2 regions of the Streptomyces sp. NPDC050625 genome follow, and region 2 is predicted to be linked to the other one. Evidence: riboswitches for the same ligand, from Rfam matches in the RefSeq annotation. Region 2 holds a riboswitch; the other holds the start of a gene.
What was found. Region 2 has a riboswitch for glycine ahead of gcvT (glycine cleavage system aminomethyltransferase GcvT). Riboswitches for the same ligand answer to the same signal wherever they lie in the genome.

Region 1: another riboswitch for glycine. It lies ahead of gcvP (aminomethyl-transferring glycine dehydrogenase); the one in region 2 lies ahead of gcvT (glycine cleavage system aminomethyltransferase GcvT).

What each region holds. Positions count from the first base shown of each region.
Region 1 is NZ_JBFAIQ010000020.1:171,697-179,152, reverse strand. It holds gene AB0I54_RS33710 (MerR family transcriptional regulator) at 1-556, shown strand, start outside; gene AB0I54_RS33705 (bifunctional nuclease family protein) at 643-1,116, shown strand; gene AB0I54_RS33700 (MerR family transcriptional regulator) at 1,377-2,060, shown strand; gene AB0I54_RS33695 (DNA polymerase IV) at 2,141-3,619, shown strand; gene AB0I54_RS33690 (PRC-barrel domain-containing protein) at 3,963-4,334, opposite strand; glycine riboswitch at 4,449-4,544, shown strand; gene gcvP (aminomethyl-transferring glycine dehydrogenase) at 4,720-7,456, shown strand, end outside.
Region 2 is NZ_JBFAIQ010000037.1:10,579-18,034, forward strand. It holds gene AB0I54_RS41665 (ABC transporter substrate-binding protein) at 1-1,312, opposite strand, end outside; gene AB0I54_RS41670 (ABC transporter permease) at 1,340-2,338, opposite strand; gene AB0I54_RS41675 (enhanced serine sensitivity protein SseB C-terminal domain-containing protein) at 2,673-3,425, opposite strand; gene AB0I54_RS41680 (enhanced serine sensitivity protein SseB) at 3,565-4,356, opposite strand; gene AB0I54_RS41685 (AAA family ATPase) at 4,423-5,097, opposite strand; glycine riboswitch at 5,267-5,364, shown strand; gene gcvT (glycine cleavage system aminomethyltransferase GcvT) at 5,556-6,674, shown strand; gene gcvH (glycine cleavage system protein GcvH) at 6,797-7,174, shown strand; gene glyA (serine hydroxymethyltransferase) at 7,189-7,456, shown strand, end outside.

The sequences.
Region 1 (7,456 bases), on a different contig from region 2:
CAAGTTCAGCGCCGGTGACGTCGAGCGTCTGGGCCACGTCCTGAGGATGCAGCGGGACCACTATCTGCCGCTCAAGGTGATCAGGGAGCACCTGGACGCCGTGGAGCGCGGCGAGGCCGTGCCGCTGCCGGTCGTGGGGCGTCAGCGGGACGGCGAGACCGTCCTGGAGCCGTGCGACACGCCCACGGCGGCCCTGATCGGCCGGGCCGAGCTGCTGGCTGCCGCGGAGATCGACGAGAGCGCCCTTCAGGAGTGGGAGTCGTACGGGCTCATCGCCCCGCTGGAGGACGGCGTGTACGACGCGGAGACGGTCACCGTGGCCTCGCTCGTCGCCGAGCTGGGCCGGCACGGGATCGAGCCGCGGCACCTGCGGGTGATGAAGGCCGCGGCGGACCGCGAGGCAGGCCTGGTGGACCAGGTGGTGGCCCCTTTGAAGCGGCATCGCAACCCGCAGACCAGGGCCCACGCCGAAGCGCGTACGAAGGAGCTGGCGGCGCTCACCGTGCGGCTGCACGCCGCCCTGGTGAAGACCGCTCTCGGGGTGCGTCTGCCGTGAGCGGCGGCGGTGCTCGACAGGCCGTATCGGCCACCCGTTCCCGGCCCGACTACCCAAACGTCCCGGGCACGGCCTAGGGTTGCTGTGTGAACGAGCTCGATGTCGTAGGTGTCCGGGTCGAAATGCCCTCCAACCAACCGATCGTGCTCCTGCGCGAAGTGGGAGGCGACAGGTACCTCCCCATCTGGATCGGGCCGGGGGAGGCGACGGCGATCGCCTTCGCCCAGCAGGGCATGGCCCCCGCGCGACCGCTGACCCACGACCTGTTCAAGGACGTGCTGGAGGCCGTCGGCCAGGAGCTCACGGAAGTGCGCATCACCGACCTGCGTGAAGGCGTCTTCTACGCGGAGCTGGTCTTCGCCAGCGGGGTCGAGGTGAGTGCCCGCCCGTCCGATGCCATAGCGCTGGCCCTGCGCACCGGAACGCCGATCTACGGCAGTGACACGGTGCTCGACGACGCGGGCATCGCGATTCCGGACGAGCAGGAGGACGAGGTCGAGAAGTTCCGCGAGTTCCTCGACCAGATCTCACCCGAGGACTTCGGCACCAGCAGCCAGTGAGGGGGGGCGGCCGTCCGGCGGACGCGGTCCGTGACGGTTCGGTCGGCGCCCTGTTACGGACGGGATGTCGGCAAATGCCACCGGCCATTGAGAGCGTCCTACGGACCCCCGCGAGAGCATTCGGCTAGCCTTTCCCCGCGGTGGGGCACGGGAAACCACTCCTAGGGTGATTATCACTCGGCGTGCCGAGTGTGGCGATCGTTGACGCACCCCTGGTGACTGCCTACCGTCGAGAAGGCAGGTCAAGGACGGAGGTCGGCGTGAGAAGCAGCGGCGACGGTACGGCTGGGGGTGCCCCCGGACGCGGTTTCGGGGAGAGCGGTCCGTACCCTCCCTCAAGCTCTCAGCTGCGTTCGAGCAGGGGGTACGCCCATCCCGGCGGCGCGGTCGGCCACGCCCCCCAGCGGTCCTCGGCCGTGCCGAACAGCGGAGGGGCGGGGCCCATGGCGTCCGAGGAGATCGGCTACCGCGGTCCGACGGCCTGCGCGGCCGCCGGCATCACCTACCGGCAGCTCGACTACTGGGCCCGTACGGGCCTGGTCGAGCCGAGCGTGCGGCCCGCGTACGGGTCGGGCACGCAGCGTCTGTACAGCTTCCGGGACGTCGTCGTCCTGAAGATCGTCAAGCGGTTCCTGGACACCGGGGTCTCGCTGCAGAACATCCGTACCGCCGTCGTGCACCTCAGAGAACGCGGTTTCCGCGACCTGGAGCGCATGACGCTGATGAGCGACGGCGCCACGGTGTACGAGTGCACCTCGCCGGACGAGGTGCACGCCCTGCTCCAGGGCGGTCAGGGCATCTTCGGCATCGCGGTGGGCGTGGTGTGGCGGGACGTGGAAAGCGCGCTCTCCCAGTTGCACGGTGAACGCATCGACACGGGCGAGACCCTCGTCGGGCACAACCCCGCCGACGAACTCGCGCGGCGGCGCAACCGGGCCGTCTGAGGCGAGGTCCCCGGGCGCGGCCGACCGTGCCCCCGTCCCGCTCCGGGGCAATGTCAGTGGCGTGGTGCAGCATCGGAGTTGTGAGAAACGCGCCCACGATCCTGCATCTCGACATGGATGCCTTCTTCGCCTCGGTGGAGCAGGCATCCAAGCCGAGCCTGCGCGGGAAGGCCGTCGTCGTGGGCGGGCTCGGACCTCGCGGCGTGGTCGCCACGGCGTCGTACGAGGCGCGGGTCTTCGGGGTCCACTCGGCGATGCCCATGGCCCAGGCGCGCCGGCTGGCTCCGAACGCGGCGTATCTCGTGCCGCGCTTCGGCCTGTACCGGACGGTCAGCGAGCAGGTGATGGGGCTGCTGCGGGAGCTGTCCCCCCTGGTGGAGCCGCTGAGCCTGGACGAGGCGTTCATCGATCTGGAGGCCGGGGGAGCGGCCTGGGACGAGGAGTCCGCGCGGCTGGCCGGGGCCAAGCTGCGCGCGGACATACGGGCCGTCACAGGGCTCACCGGGTCGGTGGGGCTCGCGGCATCGAAGATGCTCGCCAAGATCGCCTCCGAGCAGGCCAAGCCAGACGGGCTGGTGCTGATCGAACCCGGGACCGAGCGGGCGCTGCTGGGCCCCATGTCGGTGCGGACGCTGCCGGGGGTCGGCCCGGCGACGGGCGACCACCTCCGCAGAGCCGGGATCACCACGGTCGACGAGATCGCCGAGGCGGGCGAGGACGAGCTCGTACGGCTGCTGGGCAAGGCGCATGGGCACGGGCTGTACGCCATGGCGCTGGCGCACGACGAGCGGCCCGTGGTGGCCGAGCGGGAGACCAAGTCGGTCTCGGTCGAGGACACGTACGACGTGGACATCCACGACCGGCTCAGAGTGGGTCTTGAGGTGCAGCGGCTCGCCGAGCGGTGCGTGCGGCGGCTGCGCGGGGCGGGGCTGTCGGGGCGGACCATCGTGCTGAAGGTGCGGCGGTACGACTTCTCCACGCTCACCCGGTCCGAGACGCTCCGTGGGCCCACGGACGATCCGGCGGTGGTGCGGGAGGCCGCCGCGCGGCTCCTCGACTCGGTGGACACGACGGGCGGTGTACGGCTGCTCGGTGTGGGCGTCTCCGGGCTCGCCGACTACACACAGGAGGACCTCTTCGCGCAGGCGGCGGGCGAGCGGGCCGACGCGGCGCCGGAGGAGAGCGTGGCCGAGCCCGCACCGGAAAGCCCGGCACCCGCCGAGCGGCACTGGTCGCCCGGTCATGACGTGCGGCACAGCGAGTACGGACACGGCTGGGTGCAGGGCAGCGGCCTCGGGCGGGTCACCGTGCGCTTCGAGACGCCGGACTCGGAGCCCGGGCGGGTGCGGACGTTCGGGGTCGACGACGCGGACCTGGAGCCGGCGGATCCGTTGCCGTTGGTCCCAGACGTGGGAGAGGGGGACGCCGAGGGGCGTCTTGGGCGAGCCCGGGTCGGAGAGAGCGCGGGCGACGAGGCCGAGGGCATATCAGGGGCGGCTCGCGGCGGCGAGCCGGAGCGGAGCACGGGGGAGCCCCGGGCCGCGACGACGCGGCCGTGAGGCACCGCCGGGAACGGCCGGAGAGCGAGGGCGTGCCGCCCTCGCTCTCCGGCCGTGCCGGGTCGGTCGACCTGGAGCTGGAGTCCGCGGGTCGTTCGTGGATCTTGCCGCCGGGACAGGAGCCCGCGTGCGCGCATCGGAGGGTCAGGCCCCACCGGGGGCTCACGGCGGGCGTCGGCGGGCTTGGGGGCGGAGCAGGGTGGCCGTGCGTCGCCGGGGCCGGTGCGGCTCGTCGCCAGGTCGCGGAGCCGTGGCGACGCCGTGGCTCCGAGCTTGGGCAGGCGCCTCTCAGAGGCTGCTCCGGCTCCGCCTCCGCTTCCTCGGTCGGTCCACCCTTTCGGCCTCAGGTCTCGTCCGTGCCTGCCAGGTTGCCGAAGTCGTGGTCGGGGAGGCGGGGCGGTGGGGCCACGTCCAGGCCGTAGTGGTGGTAGAGCTGGAGCTCCTGCTCCGGGGAGAGATGGCGGCCCACGCCGAAGTCGGGCGCGTCCTTGATGAGGGCTCGGTCGAACGGGACGTGGAGGGTGCCCTCGACCAGTTCACTGGGCTCCAGCGGGACGAAGGCGTCCCGCGAGAACAGGCCGGTGCGTATGGCCGCCCACTCCGGCACGCCGGTCGCGTCGTCGAGGTACACCTCGTCGATCGTGCCGATCTTGGTGCCATTGCGGTCGAACGCCTTGCGGCCGATCAGGTTGCGCGGATCGATGTCGGTCTGCACGGGCCCTCCACTTGGTCGCAACTCATCCGTAAGCACTACAAAAGAGCACAATCAAGGAGGCGGCCACTCGAAGGCCCGGGCGTTGACCTCGCTGGTAGTCTTGCAAACGGCTGCTGACCCCGTGCGGGAGAGTCCTCCGGACATCACCGGAGGCGCCGAAGGAGCAAATCCTCCCCGGAATCTCTCAGGCTCACGTACCGCACGGACGAGGTCACTCTGGAAAGCAGGGCGGGTGTCGACGGCTTCCGCTCTCACCGACGGTGAAAACCGGTGCCTTCGGGCGACCCGGTGAAGCTCTCAGGTTGAGATGACAGAGGGGGAGGCCGTCGGGGTACCCGTGCCGGGGTGCCCCTCGAAGGTCGCGTCAGACCAGGAGGCCTCCGCAATGACCGCCCATCGCATTCCGCTCACCGAGCTCGAACAGGGCATCCCCTTCGAACAGCGCCACATCGGGCCCGACCAGGAGGCGCGGGCCAAGATGCTCGCGCACGTCGGTTACGGCTCGCTCGACGAGCTCACCGCCGCCGCGGTGCCGGATGTGATCAAGAACGCCGACGCGCTCGACCTGCCGGGTGCCCGGACCGAGGCCGAGGTGCTCGCCGAGCTGCGCTCGCTCGCCGACAGCAACCAGGTGCTCGGCTCGATGATCGGACTCGGGTACTACGGGACCTTCACCCCGCCCGTCATCCTGCGCAACGTGATGGAGAACCCCGCCTGGTACACGGCCTACACGCCCTACCAGCCGGAGATCTCCCAGGGGCGCCTCGAAGCCCTGCTGAACTTCCAGACCATGGTCGCCGACCTCACCGGCCTGCCGACCTCCGGCGCCTCCCTCCTCGACGAGGGCACGGCCGCCGCCGAGGCTATGGCGCTGTCCCGGCGCATGGGCAAGAACAAGAAGGGCCTGTTCCTGGTCGACGCGGACGCGCTGCCGCAGACCATCGCCGTGATCGCGACGCGTGCCGAGCCGGCCGGCGTCGAGGTCGTGGTCGCCGACCTCAGCGACGGCATCCCGGCCGAGTTCGCCGAGCGCGAGATCAACGGCGTGCTCGTCCAGTACCCGGGCGCCTCCGGTGCCGTACGGGACATCAAGCCGGTCATCGACCAGGCGCACGAGCTGGGCGCGCTCGTCACCGTCGCCGCCGACCTGCTCGCGCTGACCCTGCTGGTCTCGCCGGGCGAGCTCGGCGCGGACATCGCCGTCGGCACGACCCAGCGCTTCGGCGTCCCGATGGGCTTCGGCGGACCGCACGCGGGCTACATGGCCGTGCACGAGAAGTTCGCGCGCAGCCTGCCCGGGCGCCTCGTCGGCGTCTCCGTCGACGCGGACGGCCACAAGGCCTACCGGCTCGCCCTGCAGACCCGTGAGCAGCACATCCGCCGCGAGAAGGCGACCAGCAACATCTGCACCGCGCAGGTGCTGCTGGCGGTGATGGCGGGCATGTACGCCGTCTACCACGGGCCGGAGGGCCTCAAGGCCATCGCGCGCCGCACCCACCGCTACGCCACGATCCTCGCCGAGGGCCTCAAGGCCGGCGGTGTCGAGATCGTCCACGGCGCCTACTTCGACACGCTGACCGCCAAGGTCACCGGCCGCGCCGACGAGATCGTCGCCGCCGCCCGGGACAACGGCGTCAACCTCCACCGGGCCGACGCCGACCACGTCTCCATCGCCTGCGACGAGACCACCAACAGGGCCCAGCTGGCCGCCGTGTGGTCGGCGTTCGGCGTCGAGGGCGACATCGAGGCGCTGGACGCGGCGACGGCGGAGGCCCTGCCGGGCGCGCTGCTGCGCTCCGACGCCTACCTCACCCACCCCGTCTTCCACGAGCACCGCTCCGAGACCGCGATGCTGCGCTACCTGCGCAAGCTGGCCGACCGCGACTACGCGCTCGACCGCGGCATGATCCCGCTCGGCTCCTGCACCATGAAGCTGAACGCGACCACCGAGATGGAGCCGGTCACCTGGCCCGAGTTCGGTCAGCTGCACCCCTTCGTGCCCGCCGAGCAGGCCGAGGGGTACCTCACGCTCATCCGTGAGCTGGAGGAGCGCCTCGCCGAGGTCACCGGCTACGACAAGGTCTCCCTGCAGCCCAACGCCGGCTCCCAGGGCGAGCTGGCCGGTCTGCTGGCCGTCCGCGGCTACCACCGCGCCAACGGCGACGAGCAGCGCACCATCTGTCTGATCCCGTCCTCCGCGCACGGCACCAACGCCGCGAGCGCCGTGATGGCCGGGATGAAGGTCGTCGTCGTGAAGACCGCCGAGGACGGCGAGATCGACGTCGAGGACCTGCGGGCCAAGATCGAGCAGTACCGCGACGAGCTCGCCGTGCTCATGATCACGTACCCGTCCACCCACGGTGTGTTCGAGGAGCACGTCGCCGACATCTGCGCCCAGGTGCACGAGGCGGGCGGCCAGGTCTACGTGGACGGCGCCAACCTCAACGCCCTGGTCGGCCTCGCCAAGCCCGGCCACTTCGGCGGTGACGTCTCCCACCTCAACCTGCACAAGACCTTCTGCATCCCGCACGGCGGCGGTGGTCCCGGCGTCGGCCCCGTGGGCGTACGGGCGCACCTCGCGCCGTACCTGCCGAACCACCCGATGCAGCCCGCGGCCGGCCCGGAGACGGGTGTCGGGCCGATCTCGGCGGCACCGTGGGGTTCCGCCGGCATCCTGCCGATCTCCTGGGCCTACGTCCGGCTCATGGGCGGCGAGGGGCTCAAGCGGGCCACGCAGGTGGCCGTGCTGAGCGCCAACTACGTCGCCAAGCGTCTGGAGCCGCACTACCCGGTGCTCTACACCGGCCCCGGCGGCCTCGTCGCGCACGAGTGCATCATCGACCTGCGTCCGCTGACCAAGGCGACCGGCGTGAGCGTCGACGACGTCGCCAAGCGGCTGATCGACTACGGCTTCCACGCGCCGACGATGTCGTTCCCGGTGGCCGGCACGCTGATGATCGAGCCGACCGAGTCCGAGGACCTGGCCGAGCTGGACCGGTTCTGCGATGCGATGATCGCGATCCGCGCGGAGATCGAGAAGGTCGGCTCGGGCGAGTGGCCGGCCGAGGACAACCCGCTGGGCAACGCGCCGCACACGGCGGCCGCGCTGGGCGGGGAGTGGG
Region 2 (7,456 bases):
CCTTCAGCGAGTTCTGGATGGCCGTGGCGGCCGCCACCTCGGCGGGGCGGTCGGCGCGGGCCGTCAGCGTGGTGGAGAAGCCGCTCGGCTTGCCGCACTGCTTCAGCTCGTCCTTGGCCTTGGCCACGTCACCCTTGTGACCCGGCGTGGCGTAGGTGTCGAACTTGGTGTAGCCGTTGACCGACGGCGGCAGCAGCGTGGTGGCCACGTCGCCCTTGGGCGCACCGCCCATGGCGTCGATGACCGACTGCTTGTCGAGGGCCCACTGGACAGCCTTGCGGCAGTGGACGTTGTCGAACGGGGCGACGTTCAGGTTCAGGGCCATGTAGCCCGTGGCGCCCGCGTACGAGTTGTCCGTCTGCTTGGCGTACTTGCCGTTCAGGATCTTCGGCTGGGTCTGCGGCTGCACACCGGCGCCCGTGATGTCGGCCGTGATCTTGTCGGCGAGCAGGTCGTTGTCGACCGTGACCGGGTTGACCTTGAACTTGACGTTGATCTTGTCCGGCAGCGCCTTGCGGATCGGGTCCGTCTTCGGGTCCCAGTTCGGGTTGCGGACGAGGGAGGCGCTGGCGCCCTCCTCGTACGAGGCGAACTTGTAGGGGCCGGAGGACACGATGTGCTGGACGTACTTCGCGCCGTCGTCCTTCGCCTGCGGCACGGGGGCCGTCTGGGAGAAGGTCGCCAGGTAGTCGAAGTCGGCGAAGGGCTTGGCCAGGTGGAAGACGATCGTCTGGTCGTCCGGGGTCTCGATCGAGTCGAGACCCTTCTTGTCCTTGTAGGGGCCCTTGTACTTGTCGCCGCCCTTCAGGTACGCCTTGAAGTACGTAGGACCGTTGGACAGGGCCTCGGGCGCGAAGTTGGAGCGCTCGATCGCGTACTTGACGTCCTTGGACGTGATCGGCGTGCCGTCGTCGAACTTCAGGCCCGAACGCAGGTGGTACGTCCAGGTCTTGGCGTCAGCGCTGGCCTTGCCGAGGGAGTCGGCGAGGTCGGGGACGACGGTCAGGCCGTCCTTGCCGGCTGCCGGCTTGAACGTGACGAGCGTACGGGCGTACAGACGCGAGAAGTTCTGCACGAAGCCGTAGTACGTGTTGCCCGGGTCCAGGGAGTCCGGAACGTCGGAGTCCTCAAGGTTGACCGTCCCCCCCTTCTTGCTCGACGCGTTGACGATGGAGTTCAGCGCCGCGTCCTTCGCGCCGCTGCTGCCGCCACCGTTGTTGTTCTTGCTGTCGTTACCGCCGCCGCACGCGGCAGCGCCGAGCGAGACCGCCAGGACCGTCGCCACGGCGGCGGTAACCCTTCTCGTCTTCACGTGAGGAATGCCCCCTCGATTGTTGGATCACTTGCTGCGAGGGTCGAGCGCGTCACGCAGCCCGTCACCCAGCAGGTTGAATGCCAGGACGGTGATGAAGATCGCCAGTCCGGGCACGAACATGAACTGCGGATCTGCGGTGTAGAGATCCACAGCGTTGCTGAGCATTCCGCCCCAAGAAGCCTGCGGCGGTGCGATACCGACTCCGAGGAAGCTCAGCGCGGCCTCGAAGAGGATGTTCGTCGGGATGATCAGCGTCGAGTAGACGATGACCGGCGCGACGAGATTGGGGAGCAGTTCGCGGAACAGGATGTACGGGCCACGGGCGCCCATGCTGGTGGCGGCCTCCACGAACTCGCGCCGCGCGAGGCTCATCGTCTGGGCGCGCACGATACGGCCGATGTACGGCCAGCTGAAGAAGCCGATCACGAAGATCAGCACGCCGATGCGCAGTGGCAGCCCGTTGAAACCGAAGAAACCGTCCTGCACCGAGGCCGAGATGGCGATGGCGAACAGCAGCAGCGGGAACGCCAGGAAGGTGTCCATCAGCCGGCTGATGGCGCTGTCGACCCAGCCGCCGTAGTAGCCGGCGACGACGCCGAGCACGGTACCGATGATCACGGACAGCAGGGTGGCTCCGCCGGCGACCAGCAGCGAGACCCAGGAGCCCTCGATGATGCGGGCGAGCATGTCACGGCCGTACTGCGGCTCCACGCCCAGCGGGTGGTCCCAGCTCATACCGCCCCAGCTGCCCTTGGGGGCCAGCAGGGCCGGGTCGATGAGGTCCTGGTGGAACTGGTTGGGGTCCAGCCCGAAAGCCCACTCGATCGGCTTCGCGAGCACCGCCATCAGCACGAGCAGGATGACGACGACGCCACCCGCCACGGCCAGTTTATCCCGTTTGAACCGGGTCCAAGCGATCTGCGAGAGTGAACGCCCCTCGATCTGGGCTTTCTTGACCCCGGCGAGCACAGCCTCGGGCGGGGTCTCGGCCTCGGCTCCGGTGGTCTCGATCGGTGCGGTCACTATGAACCCGACCCCTCTCGCCGGTGGTGACCGGCCTGCGCCTGCCGCGGATTGCGGCTTTGTCGACTTGCTCATCGATCACCGGATCGACGATCCGGTGTCTGAGTCGCGAGTCTTCAGCGTGGTCACGATCACCCGCCAGATCTGACGGTGAAAGTATGCGCAACCGTGATGCAGCCTGTGGTTACCCGTTATGCGGACGGGCAGTTGCGGGGGGCGGACACCGCCAAACCGCCTATGAGTGAACAAAAGCCGAAAATTCACCCATATCTACGCGCGAAGATCTCTCTAAAACATCAAACAGGGACATACCCGCGAAAGTTGGGCGCGAGGCTCAGTACGCTCCGCTCTGCGGCAGCTGGGCCCAGTAGCCCCCACCTGCGGCGGGAGCGGCGTGCGCCTCACGGTCGTAGAAGGGGCGGGCGCCGGCCCGCATCCACATCACGACCGGGTCGTACTCGTCCGTCATCGCCACCGTCGACACCGGCAGCCCGTCCGGGACAGCGCCGACGGACTGCTGCATCATCGCCCGCACCGAGTCGACCGCGGGCGGGGAAGTGTCGTACACGTCCAGGCCGATGGCCAGGTACGGCGCCCCCAGCGCCGGTTGCACCCAGGCCCGGCGCAGCGAGCGGACCGCCGGGGTGCGGTGGGCGTTCTGCGCGAGCAGGGCGTAGAACTGGGGGATCTCGATGGCCGGTTCGGACAGCCGCAGCGGGCCCGCCGGCTGACGGTCCAGGCCGGTGGCGATGCGGCGCAGGTCGAGCCAGGGGATGCCCAGGCCGCCGCCGGGCGCGTGCGGGTTCAGCCAGAGGCCGTAGTGGTCGGGGTAGAGCGTGCGGGCCACGTCGAGGCCGTCGACGACCTCGTACGATCTGTTCCAGCCGCTGGCTGACAGCTCCTGGGCGGAGGTGACGCAGGGCGCGTAGCCGTACCCGTCGACCTCCATGTTTCCGTACTGGGCGTCCGGGGAGCCGCTCTGGCCGTGCCACAGGAGCATCCAGACCTGGCCGGAGGACGGGGTCGCCAGTGTGCGCAGCAGTGCCTCGTAGGCGTCGTAGCGCCCGGGCGTGACTTGCCGCAGCATGTGCTCGACCTGTCCGGTCGCGGTGCCGCTGCCGCTCGCGCTCACCTGGTTTACCGCCCCTTCGAGAAGTTGCCCCGCGTATGGAAACAGCTTAAGCGCCCGATGGCTCAGGACCCGGTGCGCGCAGGCGAAGCGCGCTTCAGTGGCCGTGCTGATAGAACGGCCTGACGTTGTCCCTCATCCAGTGGCCCACCGGGTCCTCCGCCACGTCGAGCAGTACGAGGTTGACCGGCCACCGCACCGGGGCGTTGCCCAGGGCCCTGCCCAGGGCTTCCAGGGGGAGCGCTCGCAGGTCGCCCTCCCACCGGGACAGTTCGACGCCCACGAACATCACCGGGTCCGCGGTCTCGATCGCGGCCAGGCAGCGGCGGGCCGTGGCGACCACGCCCGTCCCGGCGAACTCCGCCGAGGCCGCGGCGAGGAAGTCGACCGGGTCGTCCTGCCAGTCGGGTTCGAAGAGGCGGACGCGGCCGCCGGTCGAGGGGCCGTCGAGTTCGGTGCGCCCCGCCCGGCACAGCTCGGCGACCGCCTCCGGCGGGAGCGGGACGCCGACCACGCCGTCCGGGTTGATCGCGAGGCCGACCTGCGGGGGCAGACCGCGGGCGAACTCCACGGCGGGGGCGATGCTGTACGACATGTGGGAGCCGGCGACCTGGCGGAACTGCTCCTCGGAGCTGAACACCGGGACGTAGACCTGGCCCTCGATCTCCATCGTGGGCAGATCCAGGGGACCGCTGTTCGGGCCGCCGCCGTTGGGCAGCGGGATCCATACGAAGCTGCGGCTCAGGACCTCGACGATCCGGGCGCCGGCCGACGGCACGCCGAGTGACGCCGACAGCACCTCCTCCAGCTCGTTGCCGGGCCATCCGCCGTGAGGATGGGGGTGCGCCTGTGCCGGGAAGTCCGTGGGGAAGTCCGCCGGGAAGTCCATCTGCCTACCGCCTGCTGGGAACCACTGGTATGGCTGGAAAGGCTAGCGGGTACCGGTGACCCGGCCTTACCGCGCGAAGCCGATCCGGTGCAGGACATCTGCGGCGGCCCGGTCCAGCAGCACCGCCGAGCCGCAGCCCTCGGGCAGCTCGCCCCGCTCCACCGTGCGCAGGAGGCGGGCGGCGGCCCTGCGGTGGCGCAGGAAGGCGTAGCGGGAGACACCGCGACCGCGCTCGCGCTGGCCCTCCAGTGCGGTGTCCGGGGCGACGTCGAGCAGCAGCAGGTGCAGGGTGCCGCCACGGCGGCGGGCCTCGCGGGCCAGCCAGTCGCGCACCCATGCCTGGGCACCGCAGTCGTGCACGACGACCCCCTCGCCCGAGCGCAGGGCGCGGCGCAGCCCGGCGTAGTGGGCGAGGCGGACCAGGGGGCGGTAGACCGCGTACGGCAGGAGGCGGGGCATACGGGCGTCCCAGCGGTCACGGGTGTCCTGGGAGTCGATGCGCGCGCCCCGGACCGCCCGCCGCATCAGGGTGGACTTGCCGCTGCCCGGCAGGCCGGTGATCACGACCAGGTCGCCGGGGCCGAAGAGCAGGCCGTGCGGGCTGTGCCCGGCGCGGTCGCGCAGATCGCGGACGACCGGTGCCGGGCGCTCGTCGCAGCGTCCGCGGGCCGGGGCGGCGCGCCGCTTCGGCAGGGCCATGCCCGTGGTCGTGGCGTACGCAGTGGTCCTGTTCACCGTGATCGTCCTCCCCTTGGGCTCGGAGACCCCTGCCCGTCGAGTGTAAAGAGAAGGTAATGCCCGATGTCTCGCGTTTTCATGCGCGTACTGCCACAGCCCGGTTACAGAAGCCGACCTGCCGCGCGCGGGCGAGGCGTGCAATGATGTGGCCGCCAACTGCATACCGGCCGTTTGAATCCGCGCGGGAGAGTCCTCGGCAGCACATGCCGGGGCGCCGAAGGAGCAAGTCCCTCCCTTGAATCTCTCAGGCACCGTTACCGCGCGGGCGAGGCACATCTGAAAAGCGGGCCGCCGTGACGGTGGCCCCACCCAAGGTGCAAGCCGTGGTCGTCCCGGACAGGGGTGGTCATGGCGAACCTCTCAGGTTCCGATGACAGATGGGGAGGAACGACCTCGCCTTCCCCCACGCTCGAATTCGGCTCGCGCGGGGGACCCCCATCGCCTTGGGAGACAACCGACCGATGAGCAGTACCGAACTCCGTCATACCGCGCTCGATGCGCTGCATCGCTCGCTCGGTGCGACCATGACCGACTTCGCCGGCTGGGACATGCCGCTGCGTTACGGCTCCGAGCGCGACGAGCACATCGCCGTGCGCACGAAGGCCGGACTCTTCGACCTCTCGCACATGGGCGAGATCACGGTGACGGGCGCTGAGGCGGCGAAGTTCCTGAACTTCGCGCTCGTCGGCAACATCGCCTCCGTCGGGGTGGGCCGCGCCCGCTACACCATGATCTGCCAGGCCGACGGCGGCATCCTGGACGACCTGATCGTCTACCGGCTGGCCGAGACCGAGTACATGGTCGTGGCCAACGCCTCCAACGCCCAGGTGGTTCTGGACGCGCTGCTGGAACGTTCGCCCGGCTTCGACGCCGAGGTCCGCGACGACCGCGACGCCTACGCGCTGATCGCCGTCCAGGGCCCCGAGTCCCCCGGCATCCTGAAGTCCCTGACCGATGCCGACCTGGACGGCCTGAAGTACTACGCGGGCCTGCCCGGCACCGTCGCCGGTGTCCCCGCGCTGATCGCCCGTACCGGCTACACCGGCGAGGACGGCTTCGAGCTGTTCGTGAAGCCGGAGCACGCCGTCGAGCTGTGGCAGGCGTTGACCAAGGCCGGCGAGGGCGTCGGCCTGGTCCCCTGTGGCCTGTCCTGCCGTGACACGCTCCGCCTGGAGGCGGGCATGCCGCTGTACGGGCACGAGCTGACGACCTCCCTCACACCCTTCGACGCCGGGCTGGGCCGGGTGGTGAAGTTCGAGAAGGAGGGCGACTTCGTGGGGCGCGAGGCGCTCACCGAGGCCGCGGCCCGCGCCGAGCAGAACCCGCCGCGCGTCCTGGTCGGCCTGGTCGCCGAGGGGCGCCGGGTCCCCCGCGCGGGGTACGCGGTCGTCGCCGGCGGCGCGGTGATCGGCGAGGTCACCTCGGGTGCCCCCTCCCCCACGCTGGGCAAGCCCATCGCGATGGCCTACGTCGACGCGGCGCACTCCGCGCCCGGTGCGGCGGGCGTCGGCGTGGACATCCGCGGCAGCCACGAACCGTACGAGGTCGTGGCACTGCCCTTCTACAAGCGCCAGAAGTAGAGACTGATCACCGGGCCCCTCGCCCCGCCCACTTGTGATGCCGGGCACATCACCCCGCTCACCTGCGGTTTCAGTACTCCCCCAGTCATCAGCACCACCCCGCGTACAGGAGAATTCAGGCCATGAGCAACCCCCAGCAGCTGCGCTACAGCAAGGAGCACGAGTGGCTGTCGGGCGCCGAGGACGGCGTCTCGACGGTCGGTATCACCGAGTTCGCGGCCAACGCGCTCGGCGATGTCGTCTACGCCCAGCTCCCCGAGGTCGGCTCCACGGTGACCGCGGGCGAGTCCTGCGGCGAACTGGAGTCCACGAAGTCGGTCTCCGACCTGTACTCGCCGGTCACGGGTGAGGTCACCGAGATCAACGAGGACGTCGTCAACGACCCCTCCCTGGTGAACTCGGCCCCCTTCGAGGGCGGCTGGCTGTTCAAGGTACGCGTCACGGACGAGCCGGCCGACCTGCTCTCCGCCGACGAGTACGTCGCCCACACCGCCGGCTGAGGAGTCGTAGACGTATGTCCGTCCTGAACACGCCCCTGCACGAACTCGACCCGGACGTGGCCGCCGCGGTCGACGCCGAGCTGCTCCGCCAGCAGTCCACCCTCGAAATGATCGCCTCGGAGAACTTCGCTCCGGCCGCGGTCATGGAGGCCCAGGGCTCGGTCCTCACCAACAAGTACGCCGAGGGCTACCCGGGCCGCCGCTACTACGGCGGCTGCGAGCACGTCGACGTCGCCGAGCAGATCGCCATCGACCGGGTCAAAGAGCTGTTCGGCGCCGAGT